Regions from separate parts of the Serratia sp. DFXYC6 genome, predicted to be linked through region 3. Evidence: predicted binding sites of a transcription regulator. Region 3 holds the regulator's gene; each other region holds the start of a gene.
What was found. The regulator CRP, encoded in region 3, controls carbon source genes, mostly activating them, when cyclic AMP is high. The targets are predictions, from matches to a motif close to ATGTGANNNNNNTCACAT.

Region 1 (10,055 bases), on a different contig from region 3:
AACTGTTCTCGAACAGTTCGCGGTCGCGCGGCTCGTCGTGGCACAAAATGACGTGCAGCTCATCCACCTGGCTGCAGGCGCGCTGGATCAGGTAGATATGGCCGGTGTGCAGCGGGTAAAATTTACCAAACACCACGCCGACTTTAACCTCTTTACGCGGGAACTCCAGCCCGAGAAAACGGTGCAGCGCTTCCAGCTTTTGCGCGCTCGGGCTTTTGATCTTGTCGTTCAACAGCTGGCTCAGATAGCCCTTGGTCATGCCGCTGGCATCCGCCACCTGCTGCAACGTGCAGCCTTTTTGCTTGATGGACGTCTTCAGGTAATCAAATTGCGGCATGGCCACCTCCGTTTAGTATGCTAAACAAAATAGCATATCTTGCTCGCCGTCGGCGACATTAATAAAACTCTTCCAGCACGTCCAGCGCGTCCGCCAGCTTCTTGACCCCGAACACCTGCATGTTGGCCGGCGGCTTCTTCGGCATATTGCCGTGCGGCACGATGGCGCGCTTGAAGCCGTGCTTGGCCGCTTCGGCGATCCGCTCCTGGCCGCTCGGCACCGGGCGAATTTCCCCCGCCAGCCCCACTTCGCCGAACACCACCAGATCGTTCGGCAGAGGCCGATCGCGCAGGCTCGAGACCAGCGACATCAGCAACGCCAGATCGGCGCTGGTCTCACTGACTTTCACCCCGCCGACCACGTTGACGAACACGTCCTGATCCGACATCTGCAGCCCGCCGTGCCGGTGCAGCACCGCCAGCAGGATCGCCAACCGGTTCTGCTCCAGGCCCACCGCCACGCGGCGCGGGTTGGACATCATCGAGTGATCCACCAGCGCCTGGATCTCCACCAGCAGCGGCCGGGTGCCTTCCCACACCACCATCACCGAGCTGCCGGAGGTGACTTCATCGCCGCGGCTGAGGAAGATCGCCGAAGGGTTGCTGACTTCGCGCAGCCCCTGTTCGGTCATGGCGAACACCCCCAGCTCGTTGACCGCGCCGAAGCGGTTCTTGTGGCTGCGCAGGGTGCGGAAGCGGGAATCGGCGTCGCCGTCCAGCAGCACCGAACAGTCGATACAGTGTTCCAGCACTTTTGGCCCGGCCAGCGAGCCGTCTTTGGTGACGTGGCCGACCATCACGATCGCCACGCCGCGCGTCTTGGCGAAGCGCGTCAGGTAGGCGGCGGTTTCCCGCACCTGCGCCACGCTGCCCGGCGAAGACTGAATGTCCGCCATGTGCATCACCTGAATCGAGTCGATCACCATCAGCTTCGGCTGTTCCTGCTCAGCGATCAGGCAGATCTGCTCGATGCTGGTTTCCGACAGCATGTTCAGGCCGCCGGTCGGCAGCCCCAGACGGTGAGCGCGCATCGCCACCTGCTGCAGCGACTCCTCACCGGTGACGTACAGGGTTTTCATCTGTTCAGACAGCTTGCACAGCACCTGCAGCAACAGGGTGCTCTTGCCGGCGCCGGGGTTGCCGCCGATCAGAATCGCACTGCCGGGCACCACGCCGCCGCCCAGCACGCGGTCGAACTCGAGAAAGCCGGTGGTGAAGCGCGGCAGCGCCTCCAGGCTGATTTCCGACAGCTTCTGCACCTTGCTGACGCCGGCGTCGCCGGCATAGCCGCTGAGGCGATCGTTGCGCGCCGCTGCGGACGACGCGGCCAAACGCACTTCCGTGATGGTGTTCCAGGCATGACAGGCGCTGCACTGCCCCTGCCAACGCGGATAGTCCGCCCCGCACTCATTGCACACAAATGCCCGTTTTGCCGCTTTTGCCACGTCTTACCTCAATCTTTCGTTATCGCACTTCGTGTTTCAGGCTGCCGGTGAGAATACACAGCACGCCCATCAGATCCGCATGCCGGATCGATACCTGCGCTTTTTCATACACTTTCGGCTTGGCGTGGTAGGCGATGCCCAGCCCCGCCGCCTGCATCATTTTCAAATCGTTGGCGCCGTCGCCGATGGCCACGGTTTGCGCCAGCGGGATCTCCAGCTTCTCCGCCAGCCGCAGCAGCGTGTCGGCTTTGAACTGCGCGTCCACCACCGGCCCCAGCACTTCGCCGGTCAGCTTGCCGTCGCGGATCTCCAGCTCATTGGCCGCCGCCGCCACCAGCCGCAGCCGGTTGCGCAGGTATTCGGCGTAGTAGGTGAAGCCGCCGGAGGCGATCGCCACATGCCAGCCCATCGCCTGCAGCTTGCCCACCAGGCTGGTCAGCCCCGGCATCAACGGCAGCTCGTCGCGCACCTGCTTGAGGATGTTGGCATCGGCCCCTTTCAGCGTGCCGACGCGCTGGCGCAGGCTGGCGGTAAAGTCCAGCTCGCCGCGCATCGCGCGTTCGGTGACTTCCGCCACCTGCTCGCCGACGCCCGCCAATTTGGCGATCTCGTCGATGCATTCGATCTCGATCGCCGTCGAATCCATGTCCATCACCAGCAGCCCCGGCGTGCGCAGGTGCGGGATCTTGCCGAGCGGCGCCACGTCCAGCCCGCTCTCCGCCGCCAACAGCTTGGCGCGCGGCGTCAAGGTGCCCGCCAGGCGCACCACCTGATAGTCGTCCACGCCCCAGGCGGTGACGATCACCATCGCCGCGCCCAGCTTGCGTTGGAATTGGGTAATGCGCGCCTTGTCCAGCTTCCTGCCGTATAACAGCCACCCGGTATTGCCCGCCCGGTAGTCCAGCGGCATCACTTCGTCGCCGCTGAGCGAAAGGGGAAGACCCGGCCATTGAGAGATCTCCGCCGGAAGATCGCAATAGGTCAGACTGTTTGACATCATTGACTCCTGAATGGACAAAAACGCTGCATGATAAAACGACGCATCAAGCTATCCTATCGCCAGCGGTTCTGGCAACATAAAGTGTCCCCGATGCCCAAGGAACCTGCATGGCTCGCGCTAAACTGAAATTTCGCCTGCACCGCACCGCTATTATCCTGATTTGCCTGGCTTTGCTGGTGCTGCTGATGCAGGGCGCCTCTTATTTTAGCCTGAGTCACCAAATGGCGCGATCCGAGCAGGTGGAAGAGCTGGCGCAGACGCTGACCAAACAGGTCGCCTACAGCCTGGCGCCGCTGCTGGACGACGACGGCAACAACCCGCGCATCGACGCCATCCTCAAGCAGCTCACCGATCACAGCCGCATTCTCGACGTCAGCGTGTATCAGTTGGACGGCACGCTGGTCTCCCACGCCGGGGAGCAGATAAGTATACGCGATCGCCTGTCGCTCGACGGCAAACGCGCCGGCAGCTACTTCAACCACCAGTTGGTCGAATCCATTCAGGGCAAAGACGGCCCGATCGGCTTTATCCGCATCACCCTCGACACCCACGTGCTGGCGACCGAATCCAAACAGGTGGACAACACCACCAACCTGCTGCGCCTGATGATCCTGCTGGCGCTGGCGATCGGCATCATTCTGGCGCGCACCCTGCTGCAGCACCGCCGCAGCCGCTGGCAGCAGTCGCCCTACCTGTTGACCGCCAACACGCCACTGGAAGAAGGCAATACGGTGGAAGACGACGAAGAGGATGCGCCGGAGACAAAGCAGGAAGCGCCGAAGAAGGAGTAACTCAGGCCAGGCGTTGAATGCGTCCGTGCCGTTTTCTTGTCCTTTCGGTGAATAGATTGTCCGTAACAACGGGATCCACATCCAATTGAAAGGTAGAGCGTTAGCCAAAAACGGCCATGCGGAGTGAATAGATTGACGGGCGGGCGCCATGGCGACGCCCGCCGCGGTATTACGCTTTGTCGCCCAGCAGCACGGATTCCAGCGCGATAACGATCATTTCGTTAAAGGTGGTCTGGCGTTCCGCCGCCGTGGTCGCTTCGTGACGCAGGATGTGGTCGGACACGGTGCAGATGGTCAGCGCCTTGCAGCCGAACTCTTCGTACAGCTCCGCCGCCACGCCGTAGATGCCGGCCGCTTCCATTTCCACGCCCAGGATGCCGTACTTCTTCATCACCTGGAACATGTCCGGATCCGGGGTGTAGAACAGATCGGCGGAGAAGATGTTGCCCACGCGCGCCGGGATGCCCTGCGCCGCCGCCGCATCGACCGCGTTGCGCACCATGTCGAAGTCGGCGATCGCCGCGTAGTCGTTGTCCTTGAAGCGCAGACGGTTAACCTTGGAGTCGGTGCACGCGCCCATGCCGATCACCACGTCGCGCAGTTTGATATCGTCACGCACCGCGCCGCAGGAACCCACGCGAATGATCTTCTTCACGCCGAATTCGGCGATCAGCTCGCGCGCATAGATGGAGCAGGACGGGATGCCCATGCCGTGGCCCATTACGGAGATGCGGCGGCCTTTGTAGGTGCCGGTGAAGCCCAACATGCCGCGCACGTTGTTCACTTCCACCGCGCCTTCCAGGAAGGTTTCGGCGATGTATTTTGCGCGCAGCGGATCGCCCGGCATCAGTACTACGTCAGCGAAATCACCCATCTCAGCATTAATGTGCGGCGTAGCCATAATTCTCTTCCTTTAAATCGTATTAAATAGCGTTAAACGTATAAGCCGTGGTATGTCAGGCGGCGGCCAACTGCGCCACCGCCTTAAACTCACGAATTAAAACAGGGTTTTACCGTAATCCATCGGCGACAGGCCAAAATAATTGGCGACGGTCTGGCCGATGTCGGCGAAGGTCTCACGGTGGCCCAGCGAGCCCGGTTTCACTTTCGGGCCGTAGACCAGCACCGGGATGTGCTCACGGGTGTGGTCGGTGCCCGGCCAGGTCGGGTCGCAGCCGTGGTCGGCGGTGAAGATGATGATGTCTTCGTCTTTCACCAGCTTCAGCAGCTCCGGCAGGCGGCGGTCGAACAGCTCCAGCGCGGCGGCGTAGCCCGCCACGTCGCGGCGGTGGCCGTAAGAGGAGTCGAAGTCCACGAAGTTGGTGAACACGATGGTGTTGTCGCCGGCCTTTTCCATTTCAATCAGGGTCGCGTCGAACAGCGCGTCGATGCCGGTCGCTTTCACCTTCTTGGTGATGCCGACGTTGGCATAGATGTCGGCGATTTTACCGATCGACACCACTTCACCGCCCTTCTCGTCCACCAGCTTTTTCAGCACGGTCGGCGCCGGCGGCTCTACCGCCAGATCGTGGCGGTTGCCGGTGCGCTGGAAGTGGCCCGGCTTGTCGCCGACGAACGGACGCGCGATCACGCGGCCGATGTTGTAACCGCCTTCGGTTAGCTCTTCACGCGCGATTTCGCACAGCTCGTACAGGCGATCCAGGCCGAAGGTTTCTTCATGGCAGGCGATCTGGAACACCGAGTCGGCGGAGGTGTAGAAAATCGGCTTGCCGGTTTTCATGTGCTCTTCACCCAGCTGATCGAGGATCACGGTGCCGGATGAGTGACAGTTGCCCAGGTAGCCCGGCAGGTTGGCGCGCTCCACCAGCTTATCCAGCAGCGCCTGCGGGAAGCTGTTGTGCTCGTCCTTGAAGTAGCCCCAGTCGAACAGTACCGGCACGCCGGCGATTTCCCAGTGGCCCGACGGCGTGTCTTTACCGGAAGAGAGCTCGCTGGCGTATGCGTAAGCGCCGATGATGTCGGCGTTGCGATCCAGCCCCTGCGGGAAGTTGCCGGTGGACTCTTCCGCCGCTTTGCCGAGGCCCAGACGGCTCAGGTTAGGCAGCGTCAGCGGACCCTGACGGCCCACGTTGGCCTCGCCGCGCGCGCAAACCTCGGCGATGTGGCCCAGGGTGTCGGAACCCCGGTCGCCAAAACGTTCGGCGTCTTCGCTGGCGCCGATGCCGAAGGAGTCCAATACCATAATAAATGTGCGTTTCATCTGTGCTCTCCTGCGTGTTCTCACGCTTTGGACGGCCGCGAAAAAGCCGCGGCCGTTCCTGATTCTTGGGTTATTCCGTGACGCGCTTATACACTACCGGCGTCGCTTCCGGCGCCTTGTCACTCAGCGTCATTGCGCTACGCACCGCATCGGCCGCCTGCTGCCAGCTCTCTTCATCGTTGGCGTGGATCATCGCCAGCGGCTGCTGGGCATCCACCTTATCACCCAGGCGCGCCACCTCGGTCAGACCGACGCTGTAATCGATGGCGTCGCTCGCCCGGCGGCGGCCGCCGCCCAGCGAAACCACCGCCATGCCCAGCGCGCGGGTATCCATGGCGCTGATGATGCCCGGATTTTCAGCATACACCGGCTTGCTCAGCGTTGCCGCCGGCAGATAGCTATCATAACGTTCGACGAAGTCTATCGGCCCTTGCTGCGCCGCCACCATGCGGCCAAACACTTCCGCCGCCTTGCCGTTGTCCAGTACCGCCTGCAGTTTGGCACGCGCATCGGCTTCGTCATTCGCCAGGCCGCCGGACAGTAGCATCTCCACGCACAGCGCCAGCGTCACTTCCAGCAGGCGCGGGTTGCGGTATTCACCAGTCAGGAAACGCACCGCTTCGCGCACTTCCACCGCATTGCCGGCGCTGGAGGCCAGCACCTGGTTCATGTCGGTCAGCAGCGCAGTGGTCTTGCAGCCCGCGCCGTTGGCCACGCCGACGATCGCCTGCGCCAAATCTTGCGACAGGGCATAGGTCGGCATAAAGGCGCCGGAACCGACCTTCACGTCCATCACCAGCGCATCCAGCCCTTCCGCCAGTTTCTTGGCCAGAATGGAGGCAGTGATCAGCGGGATAGAATCCACGGTGGCGGTGATGTCGCGGGTGGCGTAAAAACGTTTGTCCGCCGGCGCCAGCGAGCTGGTCTGGCCGATGATCGCCACGCCGACGTCCTGAATGATTTTACGGAAGGCGTTATCGTCCGGGAAAATATTGAAGCCCGGAATGGCTTCCAGTTTGTCCAGCGTGCCGCCGGTATGACCCAGGCCGCGGCCGGAGATCATCGGCACATAGCCGCCGCAGGCCGCCACCATCGGGCCGAGCATCAGCGAGGTCACGTCGCCCACGCCGCCGGTCGAATGCTTGTCGACGATCGGGCCGTTCAGCGCCAAACTCTTCCAGTCCAGCACGGTGCCGGAATCGCGCATCGCCATGGTGAGCGCCACGCGCTCCGGCATGCTCATGTCATGGAAATAAATGGTCATCGCCAGCGCGGCGATCTGCCCTTCCGACACCACATTGTCGCGAATACCGTTGATGAAAAAGCGGATTTCCGCTTCGCTTAACGGCTGGCCGTCGCGTTTCTTACGAATAATTTCTTGAGCCAGGAACAAGGCATCCCCCTGTGTCGCTGAGAGTCGGTGCAGACGGGCGCGCCTGGCGCCCGCCAACGAAATCGATCAGTAGCCGCCGCCGGCGGTCTGGGTCTGGTGGCCCAGCGTGGTCAGCAAGCTGGCCAGCAGGCTGGAAGCGCCAAAGCGGAAATGCCGCGCATCGGCCCACCCCTCGCCCAGAATACGATCGGCAAGTTGCAGATAATGCAGCGCGTCTTCCGCGGTGCGCACGCCGCCGGCCGGCTTGAAGCCCACCGTCTTCGCCACGCCCAGATCGCGGATCACCGACATCATCAGCTCGGCGCTCTCCAGGGTGGCGTTGACCGGCACCTTGCCGGTGGAGGTCTTGATAAAGTCAGCCCCGGCCTTGATGGCGATCTCGGACGCCTTGCGGATCAAATCGGCCTGTTTCAGCTCACCGGTTTCGATGATCACTTTCAACAGCACGTTGGCCGCCTGGCAAGCCTGCTTGCACTGTTTCACCAGCTCGAAGCCGACCTGTTCGTTGCCGGCGATCAGCGCACGGTATGGGAACACCACGTCCACTTCATCCGCGCCATAGGCGATCGCCGCGCGGGTTTCCGCCAGCGCGATGTCGATATCGTCATTGCCATGCGGGAAGTTGGTCACGGTGGCGATGCGGATGTCCGGCGTGCCTTGCTCGCGCAGCGCCTTACGCGCCACCGGGATAAAACGCGGGTAAATGCAGATGGCCGCCGTGTGGCCGGCCGGGCTGTTGGCCTGACGACAGAGCGCGATCACTTTCTCGTCGGTGTCATCATCATTCAGCGTGGTTAAATCCATCAAGTTCAGCGCACGTTGCGCTGCTGCGGTTAATTCGGTCATAAAACTCTCCAACTGAGTACCTGGGTGTTGGCGAGCGGACTTGGTTCCATGAAGATAGCGCTGGGGAACGGCGTTCCCGCGGCGGCAACTGAGATCCTTCTCACCGCACATGGCCACCCGCCTTGCGGCCGGCCAGTAATAGCTATTTGAACACGAATGCCGGAGGCGATTCGCGTTCATCGTCACACTATATGAAATAGCACTGTAACAGACCGGAATTATATGTGAAGAGCATCACAAAATAACGCGATATCGTTCACAAATTCGCTAAAGAAGCGGCTGAAGATCGCGGATGCGGCAAGCACCCGCGTTGCTTAGAGTATAGGCGGAGTCCCGCGATCGGTCGCGCCGTCGCGGGCTCCGTGATGGCTTACAGCGCCAGGAAGAAGCCGGCGATGGTGGCACTCATCAGGTTGGACAGCGTGCCCGCCGCCACGGCCTTCAGACCGAAGCGCGCGATGTCGTGGCGACGGTTGGGCGCCATGCTGCCCAGACCACCCAGCAAGATCGCCACCGAGGAGAGGTTGGCGAAGCCGCACAGCGCAAAGGAGATGATCGCCTTGGTGTGAGCCGACAGCACCTGCAGGCCTTCCGCCGCCACCACGTCGTCCGGGCGCAGATAGGCGCCGAAGTTCATATAGGCGACGAATTCGTTGACGATGATCTTCTGGCCGATAAACGAACCGGCGGTCATCGCTTCACTCCACGGCACGCCGATCAGGAAGGCGATCGGCGAGAACACCCAGCCGAGGATCAGCTCGAGCGACAGCTGCGGGTAATCGAACCAGCCGCCGATACCGCCGAGAATGCCGTTAAGCAAGGCGATCAGCGCGATAAACGCCAGCAGCATCGCACCGACGTTCAGCGCCAGCTGCATGCCGGAAGCCGCGCCGGAAGCCGCCGCGTCGATCACGTTGGCCGGACGATCTTCTTCAGCGATCAGCTTCATCGCATCGTCTTTATCGTGGGTCTGCTCAGTTTCCGGCACCATCAGCTTGGCGAACAGCAGCCCGCCCGGCGCGGCCATGAAGGACGCGGCGATCAGATATTCCAGCGGCACGCCCATCTGCGCGTACCCCGCCAACACCGAACCGGCTACCGAGGCCAGGCCGCCGCACATCACGGCGAACAGTTCTGACTGGCTCATGGTGGCGATATAGGGGCGTACCACCAGCGGCGCTTCGGTCTGGCCGACGAAAATGTTGGCGGTCGCCGACAGCGATTCGGTGCGCGAGGTGCCCAGCAACTTGTGCAGGCCGCCGCCCAACACGCGGATCACCAACTGCATGATGCCGAGGTAGTACAGCACCGCAATCAGCGAGGAGAAGAACACGATCACCGGCAGGACGCGCAGCGCGAACACGAAGCCGCCGCCGCCGAACACCTCGAACATCTTGTCGGACACCAGCCCGCCGAAGATGAACGAAATGCCCTGATTGCCGTAGGCGATAACGTTTGCCACGCCGTTAGACATACTGCCGAGGATGCTGCGGCCCAGCGGCACGTACAGCACCAGCGCGCCGATGCCGACCTGAATGATGAACGCCCACACCACGGTGCGCAATTTGATGGCCCGACGGTTGCTGGAGAGCAGCACCGCAATGGCGATCAGCACCGCCATACCGACCAGACTCATGATGAGTTGCATGCAAAGTTTCCCTGTTGCAAAAAATAAAATACATCCCTGCTCATGAAGAGAGGTCTGCTATTGGAGAGTTTCGGGGGGATTATACTGAGCGAGGTCACCCTCGCACCGATTTATGTCACAAATGTATACAACGAGACGCAAATGAAAATCTTATAACGTGACGCAAGTCACGTTATAAGCTCGTCAATCCGGCATGGCAAACAGTGACTGGGTATTGCGTTGCAGATGGGCGGCGATCTCGTCGGCCGGTTCCGGCCGCAGCTCGCACAGCGTGTGAAACACCTCGGCGGCACGCTCGGGGCGATTCGGCTGCCCCTGATAGCCGGCCAGCGGCATGTCCGGCGCATCCGTCTCCAGCAGCAGCGCTTCAAGCGG
Region 2 (10,055 bases), on a different contig from region 3:
GACGCCGACGGCAAACCGCTGGGTTACGTCAAACGCCGCGAGGCGCGCGGTGCGCCGGGGGTATGCGCCGACAGCCTGCACCACTTTCGCGTCACCGCCCGCGCGGAAGAGAACCTGCGCGTGGTGCTGTCGAAGCTGTATGAGCACAATACGTCCTGGATGCCGATCGTCGATGAAGACGGCCGCTACAGCGGCGAAATCTCGCAGGATTATATCGCTGACTACCTTAGCTCCGGCCGCACGCGCCGGGTGCTGACGCCGCAATAACCCCCGCCGGGGCGCCGACCGCCCCGCCCATGCCGCAGTTTGATAAAGATTCACTGGTCATCGGCCGGAGCGCCAAGCACAATGCGCTGATGACCCTTTGATTTTTCTCACGACGCCGCCCACGCATGAAAAGATTGGTCCACCTGCACCACTATCGCGCCCTGCTGCGCAGCCTGTTTATCGCCGTGTTCATCGGCGTCGCCGCCGCCCTGGCGGTGTGGCTGTTCCACCGTTCGATGATTGGCCTCGAGTGGCTGTTGCTCGGCAATGCCGACGGCAGTCTGGTGGCCGCCGCCGCCGCGCTGCCCGGCTGGCGGCGCGCCCTGACGCCTGCGTTGGGCGGGCTGGCGGCGGGCCTGCTGCTGTATGTTCACCAGCGCTACCGCCACCAGCGCCCGGCGGCGCCCACCGACTATATGGAAGCGATCGAGACCGGCAACGGCAAGCTGGACACCGGCGCCAGCCTGGTGAAGTGTCTGGCGTCGCTGCTGGTGGTGTCGAGCGGCAGCGCCATCGGCCGTGAAGGCGCGATGATCCTGCTGGCGGCGCTGGTGGGCTCGCTGTTTGCCCAGCGCTTTACGCACGAGAAAGAATGGAAACTGTGGGTGGCCTGCGCCGCCGCAGCCGGGATGGCCAGCGCCTACCATGCGCCGCTGGCGGGCAGCCTGTTTATCGCCGAGATCCTGTTCGGCACCCTGATGCTGGCCTCGCTCGGCCCGGTGGTGATCGCCGCGGTCAGCGCCCTGCTGATGACCAACCTGCTCAACGGCGGCCAGGCGCCGCTCTACCTGGTGACGCCGCTCGCCGCCCCTTTGCCGACGCAATACCTGCTGATGGCGCTGGTCGGCGTGGTGGCCGGCGCCGGCGGGCCGCTGTTTTTATGGTTGATGACCGCCACCGGCCGCGCGTTCCGATCGCTGCGCCTGAAGCCGCCGCTGCAGCTGGCGCTGGGCGGCCTGATCGTTGGGCTGCTTTCGCTGTTGTTCCCGCAGGTATGGGGCAATGGCTACAGCGTGGTGCAGGCGCTGCTGATCGCGCCGCCGGGGGTGTTGCTGCTGGGGGCGATCCTGGTATGCAAGCTGTTGGCGATCCTCGCCAGCAGCGGGTCGGGCGCGCCCGGCGGGGTCTTCACCCCGACGCTGTTCGTCGGCGCCGCGCTCGGTTCGATGATCGGCCAGCTGTTCGGCCTGTGGCCGGGGATGGATGCGGCGGTGCCGCTGCTGCTGGCGCTGACCGGCATGGCTACCCTGCTGGCCGCCACCACCCATGCGCCGATCATGGCGGCGCTGATGGTGTTTGAAATGACCGGCGAATACGCGCTGCTGCCCGGCATTCTGCTGGCCTGCGTGATCGCCACCACCGTGTCGCGCGGCCTGCGGCCGGTATCGGTCTACCACACCGCGCCGCCGCCCAAACGCGAGGCTTAAAACTCGCCCTGCTGCAGCAGCTTCCTGAACTGCGGGCACTGCAGGTGCTCCGGTTCAGGGCAATCGACCATGTGCTGCAAACCGGCGCGCACCTGCCCCAGACGCCGCAGGGTGCGATCCAGTTCTTCAATCCGCGCCGCCAGCAGCCGACGATCGAGGGCGATGCGCCCTCGATCGTCAAACAGCGAGGCGATCTCATCCAGCGTAAATCCCGCCAGCCGCCCAAGGGCGATCAGCTTCAGTTGATCCAGCACGCCGGCGGCGTATTGGCGACGTAAACCGTTGCGGCCTATCGAGGCGATCAGCCCCTTTTTCTCGTAATGCCGCAGCGCCGAGGGCGCGATGCCGCTCAAACGCGCCACCTCGCCAATATCCAGTTCTTTTTCCATTGACTTGAAGTCGACTTTAAGTTGCACACTGTGCGCACATTACACCATGAGTGACTTTAAGGACACGAAAATGACGACAGAAATTTTACTGATGATTCTGCTGACCGGGGTGGGCGCCACGCTGTGCACCGATCTGTGGACCATCGTGCAAAAGCGCGTGCTGGGCATCCCGCCCCTTAACTACGCGCTGGTCGGCCGCTGGTTTATCGGCCTGTTCGACGGCCGGTTTTATCACGCTCCGATCATGGCTGCGCCGGTGCGGCGGGGAGAAAAAGCGATGGGATGGCTGCTGCACTACGCGATCGGCGTCGCCTTCGCCTTTATCCCGCTCGGCTTGGCGGGCATCGCGTGGTACGCCGCGCCGACGCCGCTGGTCGCGCTGTTGAGCGGCTGGCTGAGCCTGGCGGCGCCCTTCTTCGTGATGCAGCCGGCGTTGGGCTTTGGCGTGGCGGCGGCGAACACCCCCAATCCGACGCGTAGCCGCATCATCAGCCTGCTGGTGCATACGGTGTACGGCCTGGGGCTGTTTGTCTCCGCCCGTTTGTTGGCCCCTTTCCTGGCCTGAGCGCGCTAGCGCAGCAGCGTGGAGATGTCGAGGTAGTGCGCCAGTTCGCGCTGCTCCGCGCGCGGCAGGTACGGAATTTCACCCAGCAGCGGCGCAGAAATGCGCTGCTGCAGCGCCGCGATGGTTTCGGCATAGTGCGCCAACCCCGGGTTGATGCGGTTGGCGACCCAGCCCAGCAACGGCAGGCCGTCGTTGATAATCGACTGTGCGGTCAGCAACGCGTGGCTGACGCAGCCCAGCTTGATGCCCACCACCAGCACCACCGGCAGCTGTTCCTGCACCACCCACTCGGCGTAAGGCCGCAGATCGTTCATCAGCACCCGCCAACCGCCGCTGCCTTCCACCACCACCGTATCGGCTTTGGCCGACAGATCCCGCAGACCGCTGCTCATCACGCCATAGTTGATGTCCTCGGTCGCATGCGCATGAAACACCTCATCCAGGCAGGTGATGGGATTGATCTCCTCGTAGGACAGCGGCAGGGTTGAAGATGCCTGCAATACCAAAGCGTCTTTATTGCGGATGCCCTCGCTGGTTTCCTGGCAGCGCGCGGCGATCGGCTTGTAGCCGGCCACCGAACGGCCTTCGGCGGCCAGCGCCTGCATCAACCCGCGGGAAACCACGGTTTTACCGACGTCGGTATCCGTGCCTGTCACAAATAAACGCTTCAACATGAATAAAATGCCCCAGAATGCCCCGTTAACAATGTATCGCCGCACCGGCGGCGAAGAAGTATTTCGGAAAAATTCTAGGGGATGCTGCCGCTTAGGGGCTTGAGGTAGCTCAATCTTTTGCGGAATTAATAAGAGGTTCTGATGTTAGCCTTGCAGCAGTTGCACCAGCAATGAACCGTTATACAGCGCCTCTTTCACCAGCGCCGCGCCGGGCATGGTGCCCTGATTGAAGAACTGCGTGGATTCGACCTTGACCTGCTCGCTGTAGGCCGGCAGCGCCTGCTGGCGAATGCAGGAGGCGATGGCCGGGTGCAGGATCTCCGCCGCGCGGTTGAGCGGCGAGCCCACCAGGATCTTCTCGGGATTGAACAGGTTGACCATGATAGCCAGAATGCGCCCCACGCTGTGGCCGACGCCGAGAATGATGTCCCGCGCCAGCTGATCGCCCGCCAGCGCGGCGTCGCACAGCGATTCGACGGTCAGCGGCGCGCCGTGCAGGCTGGAGCTCATCGAGCCGCTCAGCCGCTGCTGGGCGATCTCCAGCATGTTCTCAATGCTGGCCACGGTTTCGAGACAGCCGTGGTTGCCGCAGTAACAGCGTTTGCCGTAGGGATCGACCTGGGTGTGGCCGATCTCCACCACGCTGTGGCTGCCGGCGTGCAACACATGGCCGCCGGTGATCACCCCGGCGCCGACGTTGTGGTCGATCACCACCTGAATCACGTTCTGGCTGCCGCGCGAGGCGCCGTACAGCGCCTCGGCCATGGTCCAGGCGCTGATGTCGTGCTGCAGGTAAACCGGCAGGCCGGTGCGGGTTTCCAGCGCCGGGCCGAGCGGCATCTCCAGCACGTCGTAAAACGGCATGCGGTGCACCACGCCCGACTGCACGTCGATCATGCCCGGCAGCGTAATGGCGATCGCCGTTAACCGTTCCAGCTTGCTTTGGTGGCGAATAAAGAATTGATCGACTTCGGTCAGGATGCGTTTCAGCAGCGGTTCGGGATGTTCGGCCGCCAGCGGCAGCTGTTCCTCCACCACCAGCTTGCTGCTGAGATCGCGCAGCGCCAGCGTGATGCTGCCGCGGCTGATGCGTGCGGAAAGGTAGTGCCAGGCTTCGGTGTCCAGCACCAGCCCCACCGCCGGGCGCCCCCGGCTGCCGATCTCCTGGTACTCGGTTTCCTTGACCAGATGGGCTTCCAGCAGCTCGCGCACGATCTTGGTGATGCTGGCGGGCGCCAGCTGCGCGCGTTTTGACAGTTCGATGCGCGAAATCGGACCCAGTTGATCGATTAGCCGATAAACCGCCCCCGCATTGGTCTGTTTGATTTGATCGATATGCCCAGGCTGCCCAACCGCAATCACAAACCGGCTCCTACTATTTTTCGCGCTTCTAAATAAAGACTAGGGGTTATGGTGGGGCTTTTGTCATACAGCGTCAACTATTTGATTCGTTATGTGATTTGCTGCACAAATTCCTCGCAATTTCAGCGTGAATTGATTTTTATTTGCCCAAGCTCAACGTCATTTCAGCATCAACGCCATCAGCGACTGCGCCGCCGCGGTCAACGGCCGCCGGCGGTGGTGCACCAGCCACACTTCGGTGGTGGCGTCCGGCTCCGCCAGCGGCAAATAGCGCACGCCGTCCACCCGCACCCGGGCGAAAGACGCCGGCAGAATCGAAACTCCCAACCCGGCGGAGACCAGCCCGATGATAGTCATCGCTTCCCCCACTTCCTGGGTGATATACGGGGTGATGCCGGCCTTGCCGAGCAGCAGCAGAATTTCGTCGTACAGCGCGGTGCCCACTTCGCGCGAGAAGAAAACGAACGGCTCCCGCGCCAAATGTTGAAACCGCAGCGCGCCGCCGGGCGTTTCCGCCAGCGGATGCCCTTCCGGCACTACCGCCACCAGCGGTTCGCGCAGCAGCAGCTGATAGTGCAGCGCTTCCGGCAGCCGCGTGTTGCGCATCACCCCCAGATCCAGTTCGCCGTTCAGCAGCGGTTCGATCTGCTGTTTGGTGTTGATTTCGCGCATCTTGATGTGCACCTGCGGGGACTGCTGGCGAAAGGCGCGCAGGCTGCGCGCCACCACGCCGATAAAGGGCGCGGAAGAGGTAAAGCCGATGGTCATTTCCCCCAGTTCGCCGCGATCCAGGCGCGCCGCCTTTTCCGCCGCGCGGCCGACCTGATCGAGCACCTGATAGGCTTCTTTGAGGAACATCTCCCCGGCCTGGGTCAAACTGACGTTGCGGTTGTTGCGCGCCAGCAGCCGCGCGCCGACCATCTCTTCCAGCGCCTGAATTTGCTGGCTGAGCGGCGGCTGGGAGATGCGCAACCGCTCGGCGGCGCGGCCAAAATGCAGCTCTTCGGCCACGGCGATAAAGTAACGCAGGTGTCTCAACTCGATATTCATATTTAAAAAGTCTTAATTGTAATTATTAATATATTAGACAAAAAATTCGCCGCTCCCTATCATTTTGTTATCTGCAAAGTGTCTGTTTATCTCCCCGAAGTTCGGTAAGGAAACGCTGTGACAACCCCTGTGCGTTCTGCGGCCGTGATGCCGTCGACGCTGGCCGCCAACGATGACGCGGCCGCTGCGCCAAAAGTAAAACGCTCCACCCTCAACAATAAACTCCCCTATATCGAACGCGGCACGCCGCAGTTTATGCGCGTCACGCTGGCGCTGTTTTCCGCCGGGCTGGCGACCTTCGCGTTGCTTTACTGCGTGCAGCCGATCCTGCCGGTGCTGTCGCAAGACTTCGGCGTCTCGCCGGCGGAAAGCAGCCTGTCGCTCTCGGTCTCCACCGGCCTGCTGGCGATCGGCCTGATGTTTACCGGGCCGCTGTCCGACGCCATCGGCCGCAAGTCGGTGATGGTGGTGGCGCTGCTGCTGGCGGCGGTTTGCACGTTGATTTGCGCCTTTATGACCAGCTGGCACGGCATTTTACTGATGCGCGCATTGATCGGCCTGTCGCTGAGCGGCGTCGCCGCGGTCGGCATGACCTACCTCAGCGAAGAGATCCACCCCAGCTTCGTCGCCTTCTCGATGGGGTTGTACATCAGCGGCAACTCGATCGGCGGCATGAGCGGCCGTCTGGTGACCGGGGTGCTGACCGACTTCTTCTCCTGGCGCGTCTCGCTCGGGGTCATCGGTCTGTTCGCCCTCGCCGCCGCCTGCATGTTCTGGCGCATCCTGCCCGCCTCGCGGCATTTTCGCGCCAGCTCGCTGCGCCCGCGCACCCTGCTGATCAACTTCAAACTGCATTGGCACGATAAGGGCCTGCCGCTGCTGTTCGCGGAAGGTTTCCTGCTGATGGGCAGCTTCGTCACCCTGTTCAACTACATCGGTTATCGCCTGCTGGCGGATCCTTATCACCTGAGCCAGGCGATCGTCGGCCTGCTGTCGGTGGTGTACCTCACCGGCTCCTACAGTTCGCCCAAGGCCGGCGCGCTCACCTCGCGCTTCGGGCGCGGCCCGGTGCTGCTGGCGTCGATCGTGATTATGCTGATCGGGATCCTGATTACCGCGCTGCCGCAGGTGCCGGCGATCTTTATCGGCATGATGCTGTTCACCGCCGGTTTCTTCGCCGCCCACTCGGTGGCCAGCAGCTGGATCGGCCGCCGTGCGCGCCGCGCCAAAGGCCAGGCGTCGTCGCTGTATCTGTTCTGCTATTACGTCGGCTCCAGCGTGGCCGGCACCCTGGGCGGCGTGTTCTGGCACAGCTTCGGCTGGAATGGCGTGGCGGCGTTTATCAGCCTGATGCTATTGCTGGCGCTGCTGGTGGTGCATTACCTGAAACGGCTGCCGGAAGCGGCGCGCCTGTGAATGGAAAAAGCCGCGGTGGTTAGCCGCGGCTCGTCATGCCAGAGCCCGTGATTATTGACCGGGTTTCCAGCGAGTTTGCAGGTACTCCACCGCCTTGTCCGTTTGCGGCTCGGTCAGATAACGTTGCCGGAACAGGATGGTTCCCCCCATCCCCGGCAGGCTCTCGTTGAGATCCAACTGCCTTTTCAGCTCGGGGACGCCGCCGTCGACGGTCCAGGCCGGCTCGCTGGCCGATGGCGTGCCCACTTTATACAGCGCCACCCCGGCATAGAGCCGAACCGGCGTGTCTTTCACCACCTCGGCCCACCAGTTGGCCAGCACGTCGTAGCGAACAATTTCACGATCGAAAGGCCAATACAGCTGCGGTGCGATATAGTCGAGCAGCCCCAGTTTGACCCACTGGCGCGTATCGGCATAGGCCGTATCGTACGACGGCGCGCCGGCCCGCGTCGCCGAACCGGCAGGATCGTCCGCTTTGTTTCGCCATACGCCCGCCGGGCTGACGCCAAACGCGACCTCGGGCTTCAGTGCTTTGACGGTGGCGGAAACCTGTTTTATCAATTGCAGCGTGTTGTCTCTTCGCCAGTCGGCCTTGTCTGCAAACCCTTTGCCGTATGCGCGATACGTCTTTTCATCATCCAGCGGCGATTGCGGCGTTTCGTAATAGAAATAATCGTCAAACTGAATGCCGTCGACATCGTAGTTTTTGACGACTTCAGCCACCACGCCGGTGATCCAGTTGCGCACCTCGGGCAGGCCGGGGTCGAGCACGAAGCGATCGCTGGCGGTGCGTATCCAGTCGGGATGCAGCGCATAGACGCTGGCCGGCGGCGACTGCAGCGTATGATTGAGTGCATCAATCGTTTGCTGTCGGGTATTCATGGAAACCCGATAAGGGTTCAGCCAGGCATGCACTTTGATGCCGCGTCGGTGCGCTTCTGTCAGCATAAAGGCCAGCGGATCATAACCGGGGTCCTGGCCCACGGTGCCGGTCAATACCTCCGACCAGGGCAAGATGTCAGAACGCCACAGGGCCGTGCCGTCCGGTTTAACCTGAAAATACACCGTGTTAATCCCGGTTTTCACCATGTCGTCCAGAGCGTCCGTCAGCCCCTGCTTCTGCAGACGCACCCGCTCTTGCGTGGATTCCGCTTTCAGCGAGGCCGCCGGCGGCCAGTCCAAGCCAATGACCGTGGCCAGCCAGATGCCCCGCATCGGCGTTGCCGGCGGTACAGGCTGCGGAGGCTTTTCCGGCTCAGGGGGTTTGGCGCATCCGCTCACGCCCAGCATGGCGGCCATCAACAGCCATCCGCCTAGTTTTGTTGCGCCTGTCGGCATAAATGTTCTCCTTCCGTGAGTGACGGTTATCCCATGTCGCGGCGTGCGGAGCAAGAAACCGCCCGCTTTATCAACGCCATCCAGCGACCGGCGCCGCCCTTTCTGGCGACGCCTCTCCTTATCCCATCACCAGCTCAGCCCCGTCCCGCGAGGGAACGCCACCTTGCCGGTATTGGTTTGCTCATCGTAGTCATGCCAGGTATTAACCGGCAGTTTTCCGTGCGGTCTGATTTTCCCCGTCAGCACCTGCGCCAGCGATATCATCGAAGGGCCACGCCATACGCCGCTGTCATACCCGTAGTAAGAATAGGTGGCGACAGCCGCATCCACGTCTGCGGCATAGTTCACGATATCGTAAGGCGCGCGCAATGAGAGGTGAACGCATTTTTTCCCCTGCTCGGCGGCGTATTTCAGCCAGCCCGGGTAAGGGCTGCTGTCATTAGCCGCCCCGGTTGCGGCGGTCACGACCCCATCCTGCTCGGCAGGCGTAAAGCGGGTTGAGAGGGTTCCAAGCAAGAACACGTCGCAGCCGGCAATATGTTCCCTGACCTGGGCGTCGCTCAGTTCCGTTTCCTTCGCGGCCACGACGTTCTGATAGCCCTCCTGCGCCATCACGTTCGCAATGCCTTTGGCCTGCTCGCCCCACGGAGTCAGAATAAAGTAGCGCAGCGCTTTGTCCTTTAACGGCAGCAGACATTGACGGTTGATAACCACGGTAATGGAACGATCGGCAATCCGTTTCTCTAGCTGATGCGCGGAGGACGAAACGTCGTGGGAACAGGGTTTATCGCTATGGCCCATCAGGTGATGGCGCAATTTGAGGCGCAAAATGCGCTCGACCGAAGCATCGATATCGGCCTCGCTGAGATGCCCGGTTTTCACCCGCTGCGCAATGTAGCGGATAAGCTCGGGCAGCAGGCTCGCCTGCGCCGGCGAGGCGATGCTGACAGGCATCAGAGCAATATCCACCCCGGCGGTAAAGACGTTTTCAGCCGCCGCTTGCTGGCTGAAATGCTCGGCAATCGCGCCCATATCCAGCGCGTCTGAAATCGTTACGCCGGCATAACCCAGCTCATTGCGCAGGATCTGGGTCTGGATTTCGCGCGACATGGTGGCCGGCACCGTGATTTTTTCACCGTTGCGGGTGTCGATCTGGCTGTTATCCAGTGCGGGGTACTGAATATGCGCAGTCATCACCATATCCGGCGCCGCGCAGCGATCGATGGCCTGTTTATAAGGGGCGATATCAATGGCAAAAGCTTCTTCCCGCGTACGATCGACGCGCGGCAAACCGGTATGCGAGTCGGTGGAGGTGCTGCCATGGCCGGGGAAGTGTTTGTACGCGTTGATCAGCCCCTGCTGTTTCATGCCCGCCACCATGTTTTCCGCCAGGCGGGCAACGGTGTTCTTATCATCGCTGAAGGCGCGAACGTTAATCACCGGGTTGAACGGATTGGTGTTGACGTCCACGACCGGGGCAAAGTTGGTATTGATATGCAACGCGCGCATATCCTGGGCCATCAGTTTGCCCTGTTCAACGGCGAGCTGTTTATCCGCACCGCCCTCG
Region 3 (10,055 bases):
CGCCATGCTGACCACCGAAGAGATTGCGTCGGTGATGCAGGTGGGCACTCACGGCACCACCTACGGTGGCAACCCGTTGGCCTGCGCGGTGGCGGAGGCGGCGTTGGATGTGATCAATACGCCGGAAGTGCTGAGCGGCATCGAACAGCGCCACGCGCTGTATGTGCAGGCTTTGCAGGATATCGGCGATAAATACGGTATTTTCACCGCCATTCGCGGCATGGGGTTACTGATCGGCGCCGAACTGACGCCGCATTATCACGGCAGAGCGCGCGATTTCCTCACCGCTGCCGCCGCGCGTGGGCTGATGATCCTCAACGCCGGGCCGAACGTGATCCGCTTTGCGCCGTCGCTGGTGGTGGAGCTGCAGGACATCGAAGCCGGCATGGCGCTGTTCGAGCTGGCGGTGCAGGATGTGATCAACGTCTGAAGCTCGTGCGGCGAATAACGGGGCGCGGCATGCCGCGCCCTTATTGATCGCGCAGTTTGCGCTTGAGCCAGATGCCGTGGTGCGGGCGCTGACGCCAGGCCAGCGACGAAATGGTATGCATCACGTTCAGGTGCGACAAAATGCGCCGCAAATGACGTTCCATCTCGGTGACGGGCATGTCCGGATGCAGATCCGGCGGCTGCATGATGCCGCTGTTGTCACTGCTCGGGCCGTCGTATTCCAACCGCTGCTGGCAGCTTTGCAGCGCAATTTCACAGGTTTGCAGATAGGCTTCCGCCAGTTTCGGCGTCAGCATGTAGTGCTCGCGCGCCAGAATGGTCATGGCGTTCAGGTGTTCGACGATGAACTGGCTGTGAGTGACCCACAGCCGCATGTCCGCCAGATAATTCGACGCGAACCCCGGCTCCTGCATCGCCTGATTGAGCGAGGTGAACAGCGCATTGTGCGCTTGGTTGACCTGCATGCGGGTATAGGCCAACGCGGTGGCATCCGGTTCCGGCTGCTTCAGCATCAGCCGCAGCGCGGCTTGATCGTTCTCCAGCGCCTGATGGGCATTCTTGCGCAGCAGCCCGCTTTGCCACTGCGGCCACAGCCAAATGGTGCCGCCGAACGCCAGCACGCAGCCTATCAGCGTATCGATCAGACGCGGCACCAGAAAATGCGAGCCGTTCAGCGCCAGCAGCTGCAGGGTGTAAACCGCCGTGACCGTAAAGCCAATCACCGACAGCCCGTAGTTCTTGCGCGAAACCAGGTAGGCCAGCAGCGTGATCACCAGCATGATGCTCAGCGTTTCTCCTTCCGGCAGCTGCAGCTGCAACAGCCCGGCCGCCAGCAATAGCCCGGCAATCGTGCCCAGCGCACGGTGCTGAATACGCACCCGGGTGGCGTTATACCCGTTTTGGCTCACCAGCATGATGGTGAGCAGGATCCAGTAAGGCTTCGGCAGGTTGAAAACCGCACCCAGGCTGCTGCCGACCGCCAGCGTCACCCCCAGCCGTGCGGCGTTGCGCAGGGCGGTGGATTTGAACGACAGGTAGCTGGCCAGCGCCGGCCAAAACGGCAGGCGGTGCTGGCCGGGCATCAGGTCGCGGCGGTACAGCGGATGCTGGGTGCGCAGCAGGCGAGCGATGCGGCTGAAGTGGTAATAACAAAACTGGCCGACCGGGTTATCGGGATGCTGCGCCGCCATTTTTTCCAGCGCCGCCAGTTCGTGGCTCATGGAGAAGCGCTTCGAATGTTGATGGTAGAGAATATCGTGCGCCACCACGCGCAGCCGGCCGGCGATCACCTGAGCGTTGCGGCGAATGATCGCTTCGGCCTGGCTCTGCTCCACCAGTTTTTGCACCTCCTCCGGCAGATGCAGGCTAACGGTGATGTGCTCCTGCAGATCCATCGCCACCTGAAAGGCGCGCTGCAGGCGCTTTTGTTCGAGGTTGTTGGCGTGCGGCAGGAAATTGAGCTGTTGGTATAAAAGGCTGATCAGATCCATCACCTTTTGTTGGCGTACCAGCAGCGGGGGCAGCGCGGTTTGCGGATCGGTGTGCTGAGTCAGCAACGAGTATTTGGCTTCGAAATAGTCCGCCAGCTCCAGATAGAGCTGGCTGAGCGTCTCGCGCATTGGCTGTTCTTTCCACAGCTTGAACCAGAACCAGGTGAATAAGCCGTACCAGACGGTGCCGATCGCGTACAGCAGCGGCGCCTGCCAGAGAGGTACCGTGCCGGCCGTGCTGAGGGCGAAAATGGCGGCCACCAGCGCCGCCGGCAACAGCCGGGCGTGCAGCGGGCTGATTTCGCCGGTGACGCCGAGCAGCAGCGCCAGGCCCAGCATCAGCGCCGGCAGCGGCACGTGCCACAGCAGTGCCTGTTGCAGCAGCACGCTGCTGAAGGCGAACAGCGTGCCGCCGACGATCAGCCGTTTAAAGAAGCGCTTATGCGGCGTGTCCAGACCGGCGATATTGCAGCAGGCGGGCACCAGAGAGAACATCAGGCCGAGCTGTAGCTGGCCAATCAACAAGCCGAACAGCACCGGCAGGCACAACACCAGCGTTTGTCGCAGTGCGTAGTTGATTTCCGGGTGGTAGATCAGGCGGCGCCACATGGCAGGGAGCAGATAAAAAAACGGCGCAGACTGCGCCGTTTCTTCGGGGATTAACGGGTGCCGTAGACGACAATGGTTTTGCCGTGGGCGGAAATCAGGTTTTGATCTTCCAGCATTTTCAGAATACGGCCAACGGTTTCACGCGAGCAGCCGACGATCTGGCCGATCTCCTGACGGGTGATCTTGATCTGCATGCCGTCCGGGTGAGTCATGGCGTCAGGTTGCTTCGCCAGATTCAGCAGGGTTTGCGCGATGCGGCCGGTCACGTCCAGGAAGGCGAGGTTGCCCACTTTTTCGGAGGTGACCTGCAGGCGGCTCGCCATTTGGGCGGACAGACGCATCAGGATGTCCGGGTTCACCTGGATCAGCTGGCGGAATTTCTTGTAGGAAATTTCGGCCACTTCACAGGCGGTTTTCGCGCGAACCCAGGCGCTGCGCTCCTGGCCTTCTTCGAACAATCCGAGCTCGCCGATGAAATCCCCCTGGTTGAGGTAGGACAGGATCATCTCTTTACCTTCTTCATCCTTGATCAGCACCGCGACGGAGCCTTTCACGATGTAGTAAAGCGTTTCGGCCTTTTCACCTTGGTGAATCAGCGTACTCTTCGATGGATATTTGTGGATATGGCAATGAGACAGGAACCATTCGAGAGTAGGGTCTGTTTGCGGTTTGCCGAGAACCATTCGCTGTTATCCTCTGTTGTTATCGCTGCCTTGTGTCACAGGGGTCAGAGTTCCCTGTAAAACCCGCCTGTAGCCGCAGTTATGAGCGAGGGCTACCGGCAAGTTTTGAGGCGTGTCATAAAAATACGCTGTCGCTCTAGCATATTAACTTGCCGTAAGCGCTGCAAGCTACATTCTGTTAACATACCGGTAAAGGAGCCTTTCTCTGGGCGTTTCCCTGAAATGCAGTGTCCCGGAAAGATTTATTGCGGCTCTGTTTGTAGCACAGAGTAAGGCGGGTGTCTCGTGTTGTCTCGCTTCAGCATGATTAGCATCAGGTTACGTTGCCTGTTTCTATGCGAAAGCGTACTCTGATTTTAAGAAATCAACCGGAGTGACCAGAATGCAGGCAAGAGTTAAATGGGTGGAAGGGTTAACGTTTTTGGGTGAATCGGCCTCCGGCCACCAGGTGCTGATGGACGGCAACGCCGGTGATAAAGCGCCCAGCCCGATGGAGATGGTGCTGATGTCGGTGGGCGGCTGCAGCGCGATCGACGTGGTATCCATCTTGCAAAAGGGGCGCAACGACGTGCGCGACTGCGAGGTGAAGCTGACCTCCGAGCGCCGCGAAGAAGCCCCGCGGTTGTTCACCCATATCAACCTGCACTTCATCGTGACCGGCCAGGATCTGACCGACAAGATCGTCGAACGTGCGGTGAACCTGTCGGCGGAGAAATACTGCTCGGTGGCGCTGATGCTCAACAAGGCCGCCACGGTAACCCACAGCTTCGAGATCCGCCAACCGGCGTAATCGAGGCGGAGCGCGGCCGGCGCCGCGCTCAACGCATTTATTCGATCTTCTTGCCTTCCAGCAACCGTTGCACCAGCGGCGCCATAATCAGCTCCATCGCCAGCCCCATTTTGCCGCCCGGCACCACTAACGTATTGATGTGCGAGATAAACGATCCCTGCAGCATCGCCAGCAAGTAGGGGAAGTCGATCTGGTCCAGGCCGCGGAAGTGGATCACCACGAAGCTTTCATCCAGTGAGGGAATGGCCTTGGCGGCGAACGGGTTGGAGGTGTCCACCGTCGGCACGCGCTGGAAGTTGATGTGGGTGCGCGAGAACTGCGGCGTAATGTAGTTGATGTAGTCTTCCATCGAGCGCACCACCGAATCCATCACCGCTTCGCGGGAGTGGCCGCGTTCGCCGGTATCGCGGATCAGCTTCTGGATCCACTCCAGGTTGACGATCGGCACCACGCCGACCAGCAGATCGACGTGTTTGGCCACGTCATGGTGCTCAGTAACCACGCCGCCGTGCAGCCCCTCGTAGAACAGCACGTCGGTCGGCGCCGGCAGCGGCTCCCACGGGGTGAAGGTGCCCGGTACCTGATTGTAGGGCACCGCTTCGTCGTAGGTGTGCAGGTACTTGCGCGAACGGCCGGTGCCGTTTTTGCCGTAGTCGATAAAGCTCTGCTGCAGCAGGCCGAAGTCGTTGGCCTCGGGGCCGAAATAGCTGATGTGTCTGCCCAGATCGCGCGCCTTGCGGATCGCCGCGTCCATTTCCGGCCGGGTATAGCGGTGGAAGCTGTCGCCCTCCAGTTCGGCGGCGCGGATATTGAGCTGCTGGAAGATTTTACGGAACGCCACGCTGGTGGTGGTGGTGCCGGCGCCGCTGGAACCGGTCACCGCGATAACGGGATGTTTGGCAGACATGATGGTTGTCACTCCGTGTTGAATGCGCCGGCGTCAGGGGATTATTGTGGCTCTTGTTGACGCTCTCTATGTCAGGAAAAATGGCGCGCGCTGGTTTGCAATGCCCCATTGTTACCTGATTTTTTCCGTCAGTCATAGAACCGGGCGCCACTAAATTTCTTCCTGCCCGGCGCGGAATTGGCCGCGCGGCATGATGTTGACGCTCTCATGCAGTTCCGACCACACCAGCACCACTTCGCCGTTTTTCAGCTGGCGGCGCACGTCCTCCACCTTCTGCTCCAGCGAGCGTTCGTGTTCGCCGTAATCGGTGCCTTCGCGCAGCACAAAGGATTCGATCAGGCTGTTCAGGGTGTCGGTTGCCAGTTCTTGCCAGGGAATAATCACGTCGGAATGTCCAGATAAGGGGAAAGCCAGGCCGGAATGCGATGCTCCAGCCACATGTGCGGTTTTTTCAGCGTGCCGCCGACGAAGCCGACGTGGCCGCCGAACTCAGTCAGCTGATATTCGATATTGCGCGGCAGGCCGGCGACGTCGGGGATCACCTCAGGGGTCATGAAAGGGTCGTCCTTCGCATGGATGATCAGCAGCGGCGTCTGGATAGACGGCAACAGCGGCAGGGCGCTGCAGCGGCGATAATAGTCGGTGGCGTCGCTGAAGCCGTGAATGCGCGAGGTGATGGCGTCGTCGAATTCGCGAATGCGTCGCAACCCGTTCAGCTGTGACAGTTTGAGCGGCAGAGTGTCCGGGTAGTGCAACAGCTTGCGGGTGGCGTTTTGTTTCAGCTGCCCCAGCAGGTAGCGCTGATAAACGCGGGAGAAGCCTTGCTCCATGCGGTAGGCGCAGGGTTCCAGCATCAGCGGCGCCGAGACCACCACCGCCGCCTGCAGCAGGCTGTCGGCGCCTTGCTGCGCCAGATAACAGGCCAGCATGTTGCCGCCGAGCGAAACGCCTACCGCCGCGGTTGGCACCTCACCGTAGCTGTCGCGCAGCCAGCGCAGAAAGAAGCGCGCGTCTTCGGTTTCACCGGAGTGGTAGATGCGCTGCTTGCGGTTGGGTACGCCGCTGCAGCCGCGAAAGTGCATCACCACCCCGAGCCAGCCGCGCTCGCGCCAGGCGTTGAGCAGGCCGTGCGCGTAGGGGCTGTAGAAGCTGCCTTCCAGGCCATGAAACAGCACTGCACGCGGTTTGTCGCGCGCCTGCGCCGGATCCTCGCTCCAGGCGAGATCGACGAAATCGCCGTCGGGCAATTCCAGCCGTTGCCAATGCGGTTTCAATAACACGCGGCGGCGCACCAGCCGCGGCAACAGCGTTTGCAGGTGCGGGTTACTGGCCCCGGTCAGAGGGCGAAAGGTGTTAGGCATAGGCTGAGTAAAATGTTGTGGGCGGCTATTGTGAGATCTCTAGCGCACTGTTAGCTTCAATACCAAGAATTATCAATGATACTGCAAAAAAGCGCCTTGGGTGAGGAGCACCCGTGCCATGGAACCGAGTTTATTCCTTTCGATGCTGGGCTTCCTGTGGGTCGCCGCCATCACGCCTGGCCCCAATAATCTGCTGCTGACCACCTCCGGCGCTAACTTCGGCTTTATGCGATCGCTGTGGCTGATGGTCGGCATCATGCTCGGCATGCAAAGCATCTTGCTGCTGGTGGCGTTCGGCGTCGGCAGCCTGATCCTGGTCTACCCGTCGCTGCACCTGATCCTGAAAATCCTCGGCAGCCTGTACCTGCTGTGGCTGGCGTGGAAAGTCGCCACCGCCGCCTATGAAAAGCTGGAAACCGACGTGGCGCCGCCGCAGCCGGTGCGGCTGTATCAGGGCTGGCTGCTGCAGTTCCTCAACCCGAAAGCCTGGCTGATGGCGCTGGGGGCGGTGGCGAGCTTCAGCCTGGCGGGCGATAAGTACAACGGTTCCATTGCGGCGATCGCGCTGGGCATTGTGGTGGTGAACATCGTCGCCGGCATTATCTGGCTGGCGTTCGGCACCCTGATCGGTCGCCTGCTGCGCAGTAAAAAGGCCTGGGTTATCTTCAACGTTTCCATGGGGTTGTTGACTGCAGCCTGTGTGTTACTGATCTGGCATTAAGGAGTGAACGATGGCGGAAAACTATTATCACGTGGTCGCCTTTACCGGCGAAGGGTTGCGCGGCAACCCGGCCGGGGTCTGCCTGCTGACGCAGCCGCTGCCGGCGGAGCGGCTGCAGGCGATCGCTAACGAGATCGGCCTGTCGGAAACCAGCTTTGTCTGGGATGACGGCGACATGACCGCCATCCGCTGGTTTACCCCGGAACGCGAGGTCGATCTTTGCGGCCACGGCACGCTGGCGGCGGCGCATGTGATGTTCAGCGCGGTTAACCCGGCGCTGAAGGATATTCGCTTCAGATCGGCCGGCGGCGAGCTGTTCGTCAAGCGCGATGAGCGGGACGGGGAGCGGCTGGTGCTTGATTTCCCCGCCAGGCCGCCGCAGAAAGTCGCCGAACCGGCAGGCCTCGCGGCGCTGCTGGGCGTGCAGCCACAGGAAGTGTGGCAGGCGAAAGCGCTGCTGGTGGTGCTTGAAAACGAGGCGCAGGTGCGCGCGCTGCGGCCGGACATCCCGGCGCTGATCGCATTGGCCGGCCGCGCAGTGATCGTCACCGCGCCGGGTGACACCGTGGACTTCGTTTCGCGCTATTTCACGCTCGACGGCGGCGAGGATCCGGTGACCGGCTCCGCGCATTGCACGTTGATGCCCTACTGGACGGCGCGTCTCGGCCGCCATCGGCTGCACGCCCGGCAGATTTCGGCGCGCGGCGGCGAGCTGTTCTGCGAACTGCAAGGGGACCGCACGCTGCTGGGCGGCTACGCTCACGTGTTCTTGCACGGGACGATCGCGCTGTGATCCGTTTTAATATTACCTAGGGTAATAAAGAAGACTTTTTTATTCTTTTATCGCCCGTCATCGCTCAGATAAAACTGTCAGCAACTGAACAGATTTTTATCAACGGAGCGGAACATGGCGGGCAAACTCTTTTCTTTACGCAACGCGGCGCTGCTGGCGTTGTCGCTCAGCGCGGCCAGCGCCTACGCGGTGGACGTGACCGTGGCGTACCAGACGTCGGCGGAGCCGGCCAAGGTGGCGCAGGCGGAAAACAGCTTCGCCAAACAGTCCGGCGCGACCGTCGACTGGCGTAAGTTCGACAGCGGCTCCAGCGTGCTGCGCGCGCTGGCCTCCGGCGATGTGCAGATCGGCAATATCGGCTCCAGCCCACTGGCGGTGGCCGCCAGCCAGAAACTCCCCATCGAAGTGTTCCTCATCGCCTCGCAGCTCGGCAGTTCCGAAGCGCTGGTGGTGAAGAATGACATCAAAAGCCCGCAGGATCTGATCGGCAAGCGCATTGCGGTGCCGTTTATTTCCACCACCCATTACAGCCTGCTGGCTTCGCTCAAACATTGGGGCATCAAGCCTGAACAGGTGAAGATCCTCAATCTGCAGCCGCCGGCCATCGCCGCCGCCTGGCAGCGCGGCGACATCGACGGCGCTTACGTCTGGGCGCCGGTGGTCAACGAACTGGCCAAACAGGGCAAGGTGCTGACCGACTCCGCGCAGGTGGGCGAATGGGGCTCGCCGACGCTGGACGTGTGGGTGGTGCGCAAAGACTTCGCAGAGAAACATCCCGACGTAGTAACCGCCTTTGCCGCCAGCGCCCTGCAGGCGCAAAAGGCCTACCTGGCGGCACCGGAACAGTGGCTGAAAGATCCGAGCCATCTCAGCACGCTGGCGCGCCTGAGCGGCGTGCCGGAAGCGCAGGTGCCGGAACTGGTGAAGGGGAACCGATATCTGCCGGTGGCCGATCAGGTAGCCCAACTCGGCCAGCCGGTGGACAAGGCAATCCGCGATACCGCCGAATTCCTCAAGCAGCAGGGCAAGATCCCGCAGGTCGACAGCGACTACAGCGCTTACGTCACCGACCGTTTTGTGAAACAGGTGCAGGCTGCGCCGCAGTCGTAAGGAAGCAGGATGCTAAACGTCAATCATCTTTCAGCAGAGTATCAGGGGCGGCCCGCGCTGCGTGACGTGTCGTTCCAGATCGCCGCCGGGCAACTGGTGGTGGTGCTCGGCCCATCGGGCTGCGGCAAGACCACGCTGCTGAATTTGATCGCCGGGTTTATCGAGCCTTCAGCTGGCAGCATCACGCTGGATGGAACGCCCGTTCACGGCCCGGGCGCCGAACGGGGCGTGGTGTTCCAGCATGAGGGCTTACTGCCGTGGCGTAACGTGGTGGACAACGTTGAGTTCGGCCTGCAGCTGGCCGGCGTCGGCAAGGCGCAGCGCCGCCAGGTGGCGGAGCAGATGCTGCAGCGCGTGGGGCTGGCCGGTTACGAGCGGCATTTCATCTGGCAGCTTTCCGGCGGCATGCGCCAACGCGTCGGCATTGCCCGCGCCCTGGCCGCCGATCCGCGTCTGCTGTTGCTGGATGAGCCGTTCGGCGCGCTGGACGCGTTCACGCGCGAGCAGATGCAGGAGTTGTTGTTGACCATCTGGCGAGATACCGGCAAACAGGTGCTGCTGATCACCCACGATATCGAAGAGGCGGTGTTCCTCGCCAGTGAACTGTTACTGCTGTCGCCGGGGCCGGGGCAGGTGGTGGAGCGGCTGTCGCTGAACTTCGGCCAGCGCTATGCCGACGGCGAAGCCTGCCGCGCCATCAAGTCCGATCCTGAATTTATCGCGCAGCGCGAATACGTGCTGGGCAAAGTTTTCCAACAGCGCGAGGCCTTGCTATGAGCCTGCATTCCACTCTGAAGGCTGCAGCCCAGCCGCAGGGCAAAGCGGCGCGCCGTTTCAGCGTGCCGCGCAACGTTTGGTTGAGCGGCGCCACGCTGTTGACGGTGTTGATCGTCTGGTGGGGCGTGACGGCGCTGCAGCTGATCAGCCCGCTGTTCCTACCGGCGCCGCAGCAGGTATTACATCAGCTGATCACCATCGCCAGCCCGCAAGGCTTTATGGACGCCACGCTATGGCAGCATCTGGCGGCCAGCCTGGGGCGCATTTTGGTGGCTCTGCTGGCGGCGGTGATCGTCGGCATTCCGGTGGGCATCGCCATGGGGTTGAACGACACGGTGCGCGGCATCCTCGATCCGCTGATTGA

Region 1: a site for CRP is predicted at 8,255-8,272, ahead of deoC (deoxyribose-phosphate aldolase). Genes of this name have one in related genera too.
Region 2: a site for CRP is predicted at 4,776-4,793, ahead of mlc (sugar metabolism global transcriptional regulator Mlc). Genes of this name have one in related genera too.

Annotation. Positions count from the first base shown of each region.
Region 1 covers NZ_JBXUNV010000003.1:341,199-351,253, reverse strand. Annotated here, with positions in the region: gene nadR (multifunctional transcriptional regulator/nicotinamide-nucleotide adenylyltransferase/ribosylnicotinamide kinase NadR) at 1-337, opposite strand, end outside; gene radA (DNA repair protein RadA) at 396-1,781, opposite strand; gene serB (phosphoserine phosphatase) at 1,801-2,778, opposite strand; gene AC2CGQ_RS17980 (YtjB family periplasmic protein) at 2,889-3,572, shown strand; gene deoD (purine-nucleoside phosphorylase) at 3,742-4,473, opposite strand; gene deoB (phosphopentomutase) at 4,570-5,793, opposite strand; gene deoA (thymidine phosphorylase) at 5,864-7,186, opposite strand; gene deoC (deoxyribose-phosphate aldolase) at 7,253-8,032, opposite strand; gene AC2CGQ_RS17955 (NupC/NupG family nucleoside CNT transporter) at 8,403-9,680, opposite strand; gene AC2CGQ_RS17950 (TatD family hydrolase) at 9,864-10,055, opposite strand, start outside.
Region 2 covers NZ_JBXUNV010000001.1:1,654,610-1,664,664, forward strand. Annotated here, with positions in the region: gene osmV (osmoprotectant ABC transporter ATP-binding protein OsmV) at 1-267, shown strand, start outside; gene clcB (voltage-gated ClC-type chloride channel ClcB) at 393-1,694, shown strand; gene AC2CGQ_RS07995 (helix-turn-helix domain-containing protein) at 1,691-2,083, opposite strand; gene AC2CGQ_RS08000 (DUF2938 domain-containing protein) at 2,154-2,648, shown strand; gene bioD (dethiobiotin synthase) at 2,654-3,322, opposite strand; gene mlc (sugar metabolism global transcriptional regulator Mlc) at 3,467-4,684, opposite strand; gene AC2CGQ_RS08015 (LysR family transcriptional regulator) at 4,844-5,734, opposite strand; gene AC2CGQ_RS08020 (MFS transporter) at 5,882-7,150, shown strand; gene AC2CGQ_RS08025 (glycoside hydrolase family 10-like protein) at 7,202-8,488, opposite strand; gene AC2CGQ_RS08030 (glycoside hydrolase family 3 protein) at 8,615-10,055, opposite strand, start outside.
Region 3 covers NZ_JBXUNV010000006.1:17,624-27,678, reverse strand. Annotated here, with positions in the region: gene argD (bifunctional acetylornithine/succinyldiaminopimelate transaminase) at 1-430, shown strand, start outside; gene AC2CGQ_RS22595 (YccS/YhfK family putative transporter) at 471-2,549, opposite strand; gene crp (cAMP-activated global transcriptional regulator CRP) at 2,600-3,232, opposite strand; gene AC2CGQ_RS22585 (OsmC family protein) at 3,615-4,022, shown strand; gene AC2CGQ_RS22580 (phosphoribulokinase) at 4,060-4,929, opposite strand; gene AC2CGQ_RS22575 (YheU family protein) at 5,080-5,313, opposite strand; gene AC2CGQ_RS22570 (hydrolase) at 5,310-6,290, opposite strand; gene AC2CGQ_RS22565 (LysE family translocator) at 6,409-7,011, shown strand; gene AC2CGQ_RS22560 (PhzF family phenazine biosynthesis protein) at 7,022-7,804, shown strand; gene tauA (taurine ABC transporter substrate-binding protein) at 7,919-8,914, shown strand; gene tauB (taurine ABC transporter ATP-binding subunit) at 8,924-9,691, shown strand; gene tauC (taurine ABC transporter permease TauC) at 9,688-10,055, shown strand, end outside.